Sinobacterium norvegicum: one gene and its partner. Each later gene encodes a partner of the first gene's protein in a complex. Links are inferred from orthologs where the notes say so. Each region holds a gene or a part of one and is shown in the gene's direction. Other genes may lie near its edges. The genes, in order: L9P87_RS04390 and L9P87_RS07755.

Region 1 (3,242 bases):
ACGTATCAAAGAGAAATTGGCAAAGAAATAAGCCGGTTTTACTTGGTACAGAAAAAGGTGGCCTCAGGGCCACCTTTTTTTATGCCTAAAAAAACTGTTAGGCTGTTGGCTGAGACTTGAAATAGGCGATGTTGTGAGTAGGCAGAGTGTGGGTATAGGAAGTCAGCAGCTGACTGCGTCGAACCGGCGTGAGATTGAGCGTTTTATAGAGGCCTGCTGGTTGGAGAAGGGAGTGTCCGATAATACCCTGGATGCCTACCGCCGTGATTTGATTACCTTTGCTGTTTTTCTTGCCGATGATGCTTTGCTGGCTGTCGTCGCGGCGCAGATCGAGGCCTTTATGGCCTCTCGGGCTGAGCAGGGGGTGTCTGCCCGCAGTGTTGCACGAGCGCTATCCTGTCTGCGCAGTTTTTATCGTTATCAGTTGCGCCAGGGCGCTATCGTTGATGACCCGGTGGCGACGATCGAGGCGCCGAAGCTGGGTAAGCCGTTGCCCAAAACGCTGTCAGAGGCTGATGTCGATGCCCTGTTGGCGGCACCGGATGCCGGCGACGCCCTCGGTTTGCGCGATAAGGCGATGCTGGAGTTGTTGTACGGTAGTGGTCTGCGGGTGACGGAGCTGGTCAGTGTGCAGATGTCGATGGTGAACTTTTCGGCTGGCGCATTGAAGGTGGTGGGGAAGGGCGGCAAGGAGCGTTTGCTGCCGATAGGGCAGGAGGCGCTGTACTGGCTTGAGCGCTTCTGCCGCGAAGCCCGGTTGGGTTTCTTTTCGGGCGAGGCTGGCGAGGTTGTCTTTCCGAGCTCGCGGGGGCGGCAAATGACCCGGCAGACATTCTGGCATCGTATTAAGCGCTACGCGCTGGAGGCGGGCATACAGAAGAGCTTGTCGCCGCACACGTTGCGCCATGCCTTTGCTACCCACCTGCTCAATCACGGTGCCGATCTGCGGGTGTTGCAGCTATTACTGGGTCACAGTGACTTATCGACCACTCAAATCTATACCCATGTTGCCAAGGCGCGATTGCAGTCGCTGCATGATCAGCACCACCCTCGGGGTTAGCGATTGCTGTTGTCGTCACAGGATGATGTGATCTCGTTGGTGGGTGGCGGAACTAACGGTTGATTGGCGACTCTAATGCTATTAGGGTGATGCCAGTAAAACGAATTATTAATAAGTGAGTAGGATATGTTAAAGGCGGGTGTATTACAGGTTGTATTGATTGTTGCTGTGTTGATATCGGCGTTTTCGGTACAGGCGGCAGAGGCGGTGATCGATAGCGATCAGGTATTGGCCAGGATTAAGCAGTCGCGCCCCGATCTGCAATTTGGCGCAGTCGAGCAGAGCCCAATGAAGGATATCTACCAGGTGCAGATTGTGAATGGGCCGCTGTTATACATTAACCCGCAGGGAAGCCACTTTGTGGCCGGTGAGCTATTTGAGGTGGCACCAAGCGGCGTGGTTAACCTGACCGAAATGGCGCAAAACGCGCCCCGTAAGGCCTTGATGGCCGGAGTGGATAGCAAGGATATGATTATCTTTGCGCCAGCGGGTGAAACCAAGGCAACGGTGACCGTGTTTACCGATGTTGACTGTTACTACTGTCAGAAGCTGCATCAGGAAGTCCCGGCGTTGAATAAACTCGGTGTTGCCGTGCAGTATATGGCCTATCCCCGTGCCGGTATTGGCTCGGAGTCCTATAACAAGATTGCCAGTGCCTGGTGTGCCGATGATAAGCAGGAGGCGATGAACAAACTGAAGGCGCGTCAAAATATTGCCAAAAATGTCTGTGCCGACAACCCGGTGGCCGAGCAGTATGAGCTTGGCGGTCGGATGGGTGTCAGCGGTACGCCGGCGCTGGTGCTTGAGGATGGCAGTCTGGTGCCAGGTTATATGCCGGCCAACGAGCTGGCTAAGCGTCTCGGCATTCAGTAATCGTAACGACCGAGGCGGCCGTCGCAACTGCGGCGGCTTTTTTTTGTCTGTGAATTGCTGTTGATCGTCGGAACAGGGCTGCGGTCTTTGTCGCTATATCTTTAGTATTTACCGAGGCAAAAAGAGGGTACAATACGCTGCAAATTTTAGCTGTTTAGGTTGTGGCGGCGGTTGTGAGGCATTTTTTGACCTGTTTTAAGCCGGTTGCAGTCTAATAAACTATTAAAAATCAAATGACTTGCTAGTCATATGCACTATTTAGATGTTGATTGAGGATGATATTTTGAAACCAGTGAAAGTCGGGCTATGTGGCTTGGGTACTGTCGGTAGCGGTACTGTAAATGTGTTAACTCGCAACGCGGCTGAAATTGCAGCGCGTACTGGTTGTGAGGTTGTTGTTGAGCATATTGGTGCTCGCCGCGATAACCCCCATTGTGATACCTCAAACATGCAAGTCAGCCGTGATATTTTCGCCGTTGCAGAAGACCCCAATGTCGATATTGTGGTTGAGCTGATCGGCGGTTGTGACATCGCCAAAGAATTAGTGTTGAAGGCTATTGCCAACGGTAAGCACGTGGTGACAGCCAACAAGGCGTTGATTGCCTTGCACGGCAACGAAATTTTCGCTGCGGCAAAAGAACAGGGTGTCAGTGTTTGCTATGAGGCCGCTGTCGCCGGTGGCATCCCAATCATCAAAGCACTGCGTGAAGGTTTGGCTGGCAATAAGGTCGAGTGGTTGGCCGGTATTATTAACGGCACGGGCAACTTTATTCTGACCGAAATGCGCGACAAGGGACGTGCCTTCGAAGATGTGTTGAAAGAGGCGCAGGAGCTTGGTTATGCCGAGGCTGACCCTACTTTCGATGTCGAGGGTATCGATGCGGCGCACAAGCTGGTCATACTCGCCTCTATTGCCTTTGGCATTCCGCTGCAATTTGATAAGACCTATACCGAGGGCATTACTAAGATTGCCAAGGCCGATGTCGAGTACGCCGAGCAACTGGGCTACCGTATTAAACACTTGGGTATTGCCCGTCGTCAGCAGAACGGCGTCGAACTTCGCGTTCACCCGACACTGATACCCGAAAAGAGCTTGATCGCTAACGTTCACGGCGTGATGAATGCGGTGATGGTTGAGGCCGATGCTGTTGGTCCAACACTGTATTACGGTGCCGGTGCTGGTGCTGAGCCTACCGCCTCTGCGGTGGTCGCCGATATCATTGATTTGGCTCGTGGCATTGAGTCCGATGCCGATCACCGTGTGGCTGCGCTTGGCTTCCATGCCGATAAAATGATGGATACCGCTGTC
Region 2 (3,236 bases), 720 kb from region 1 along the record:
GGCGCCGGCATAGTTCGGGTCTATTTTCTGCGACTGGTAAACATAATCCTGTGCCGAGCGGACATTGCCGCGATCAAAGGCCTCTTTCGCCAGGGTGAGATAACGACGACTAATGTGCTTAATCCCCGCCTTGGCGGCGAGATTGTTCGGCTCAATATCGAGAATCTGACGGTAACGGTCATAGGCGTTGTCGCCCTTGGGTTTCATCAGCCGATTACGCTCGAAGGCCTGATCGGCCTCCATTAACATAAAGGCCACCCACTTGCGCTGGCGCTCCGCACTCTGCTGCTGCAGCTCGGCCTTGCTGGGCTGTAATTTGATCGGCACTGACGGCTGCGGTTTTTCCGGGGCGGCGCCACAGGCGGCCAAAAAAACAACCATCAACGCCACCAATAAATGACGGTGTCCTGCCAACTCGCCCGCTCTGTTCAATGCCTGTGCAGCCATCATTCTCTCTGTTATTCCTCAACTAATGCCTGACGCATAATCGCATCGACAAGACTTCGCTAACTTTCGGCGTTAGTATACATCACTCTTATCGGCATATTTGTTGGTATTATCACAGACCTTGGGGAATGTTTTACCATTCTGCTGGTCGAATACTGCAGTGCCGATTAATCACAAGGATATCCGACAATGCCCCGCCAGTGTTTTTCTTTCATTTTACTCACGCTGCTGACCTTGATCTCGCCGTTGGCAACCAGCCAAAGCGACCCCTTTGCCAACAGCTCGACCTCTGGCGATAGTTTTTTAACGGTCGATCAGGCCTATCAAACCGATGTCAGCGTCATCAACGAGCAACTCACCCGCATTCACTGGCAGATCACCGACGGCTACTACCTCTATCGCCACGCCTTCAAAGTTAAAATCAACGGCGACAATATTACCGATGCCGTTACCATTCCTGAGGGACTGGCCAAACAGGATGAATACTTCGGCGATGTAAACGTCTATTACCAACAGGCTGAGATCGACATCACCTCGCAACCAGCATCCGCCTATGACTTGAGCGTCACCTATCAAGGCTGTGCCGATGCCGGCCTGTGCTACCCGCCAGAAACCATCCACTATCGCGTCGACCCCAGCACCGGCAGTGTCGCCCTGGCCGATAGCAGCGGCGGCAACACCTCAGCCGTCACGGCAATCCCAGTCGCCCCCGCCATTGCCAACGATGGCAACAGTTCGATCTTCGTCATCATCATTTTCGCCCTGCTCGGCGGTATGATTCTCAACCTCATGCCCTGCGTGCTACCGGTACTATCACTGAAAGCGCTGGCAATGAACAACCAGGATATCGAGCACTCCCGCCAGCAAAGCTGGGCCTATACCGCCGGCGTTGTTATCAGCTTTGTTGCCATCGCCCTGCTGTTAATTATCTTACGCTCACTCGGCGAGGCGATTGGCTGGGGCTTTCAATTGCAGACGCCCTGGTTTGTGGCACTGCTGGCGTACCTCTTTTTATTCCTCGGCCTGGCCATGGCCGGCTATACCGAATTGGGCAGTTCACTGATGGGCGCCGGCCAGTCATTAACCCAGGGCAACAGCCGCCAGAGTTCATTCTTTACCGGCGTCTTGGCCACCGTGGTCGCCAGCCCTTGCACCGCACCTTTTATGGGGGCTGCCACCGGTTACGCGCTGACCCAATCAACACCCGTCGCCATTATCGTCTTCGCCAGCCTCGGCTTGGGCATGGCCTTGCCGATGCTATTGATTAGCTATATTCCCAGCCTCCACGACAAACTGCCCAAGCCCGGCGCCTGGATGATCCGTTTCAAGGAGTTTTTAGCCTTTCCTTTATATGCCACCGCATTGTGGTTGCTATGGGTGGTCGGCCGTCAAACCGGTATCGACGGCGCAATCACGGTACTCGGCGGTGGTATTCTCATCGCCTACGCACTGTGGGCATGGCGCGGTAAGAGCAAGGCCAGAGTCACCGCCATCGTCGCGCTGTTAGCCGCCTTCTACCCGCTGGCGAATAACCAGTTGCAGCCCCTAAGCCAGCAGAATAGCGTCGCCGACAGCGAGTACCAAGTCTTTAGCGAATCATATTTGGCCGAGCTACAGCAGCAGGGTAAACCGGTTTTTATCAATTTTACCGCCGACTGGTGTATCACCTGTTTGGCCAATGAAAAGACCGCGCTTAGCACCGAGAGAGTACAGGGGTTCTTCAAGCAGCAGGGCATCGTGGCACTGAAGGGCGATTGGACCAATTACAATCCCGAGATTACCGCCACACTGGCCAAGCATGGTCGTGGCGGCGTGCCGCTCTATCTTTTTTACCCAGCCGACAGTCAACAGCCTATTATTCTGCCGCAGTTGCTTACCGCCGATATCATCGAAGATCAAATAATGGATTCACTGTAAACTTAGCGGTGTCAAAATTCGGATTAACTTCGAGGAAAACACGGTGAATATGCTTACATGTTCACCGAATCGACAAAAATAGCATTTTTTGGTTGCCAAAAAGCCAAAAAATAGTGCAAAATCCCTCCCAATCGCTGAATAACGCTTGAAAACCGGTTTGACTCTGCTACTTTTAGAACTTAGCGGCAAGTTAGCGGCATAATAACCGATTATTCTAAGAAGTTTTATTTGGTAGCACATCGATATAGATGTTTTTATCGACAGAGGATTTTTACCGTGGCAAACATTCTTGTACTCAACGGCCCCAACCTAAACCTATTAGGCAGCCGCGAGCCCGAAATTTACGGTTACAGCACTCTGGAAGATATTAACCAGCAATTGGTGCAAAGTGCCAGTGATGCCGGCCACCAACTCGACGACCTGCAGAGCAACGCAGAACACGAGCTGATCGACCGTATTCACCAAGCACAGGGCAATATTGATTTCATCATTATCAACCCCGGCGCCTTTACCCATACCAGTGTTGCTCTGCGCGACGCCCTTGCCGGTGTGGCCATTCCCTTTATCGAAGTCCATCTTTCCAACGTCCACGCCAGAGAGCCCTTCAGAAAGCATTCCTATTTATCGGATATTGCTGAAGGTGTGATCTGTGGCTTGGGTGTCGACAGTTATCACCTCGCCCTGCAAGCCGTTATCGGCAAGCTCGGCGTTTAACCCCCTATTATTTAACCACCGTATTAAGGCGTTATTATGGATATCAGAAAAGTTAAAAAACTGATCGAACTACTTGAAGAATCAAACATCGATGAGCTTGAAATAAAAGAAGGCGAAGAGTCTGTGCGCATCAGCCGTAATGGTTCCTCTGCCACAGC

The links.
Region 2: the proteins of L9P87_RS04390 (region 1) and L9P87_RS07755 are in contact, whole or in part, in a crystal structure (PDB 1JZD), measured with the Escherichia coli proteins. The link is inferred for Sinobacterium norvegicum from one-to-one orthologs.

Annotation. Positions count from the first base shown.
Region 1 is NZ_CAKLPX010000001.1:1,006,948-1,010,189, reverse strand. The notes cover bases 143-3,059. They hold L9P87_RS04390 (DsbC family protein), read left to right. Parts: upstream 143-1,186; coding sequence 1,187-1,933; downstream 1,934-3,059. Other genes in these bases: L9P87_RS04385 (homoserine dehydrogenase), read left to right, coding at 2,217-3,059; xerD (site-specific tyrosine recombinase XerD), read left to right, coding at 143-1,060. Outside these bases: rplS (50S ribosomal protein L19), read left to right, coding at 1-31; more of xerD, read left to right, coding at 134-142; more of L9P87_RS04385, read left to right, coding at 3,060-3,242. UniProt on the Escherichia coli protein: Acts as a disulfide isomerase, interacting with incorrectly folded proteins to correct non-native disulfide bonds.
Region 2 is NZ_CAKLPX010000001.1:1,731,652-1,734,887, forward strand. What follows is about bases 90-3,000. They hold L9P87_RS07755 (protein-disulfide reductase DsbD family protein), read left to right. Parts: upstream 90-636; coding sequence 637-2,364; downstream 2,365-3,000. Other genes in these bases: L9P87_RS07750 (hypothetical protein), read right to left, coding at 90-450; aroQ (type II 3-dehydroquinate dehydratase), read left to right, coding at 2,641-3,000. Also shown: more of L9P87_RS07750, read right to left, coding at 1-89; more of aroQ, read left to right, coding at 3,001-3,078; accB (acetyl-CoA carboxylase biotin carboxyl carrier protein), read left to right, coding at 3,115-3,236. UniProt on the Escherichia coli protein: Required to facilitate the formation of correct disulfide bonds in some periplasmic proteins and for the assembly of the periplasmic c-type cytochromes.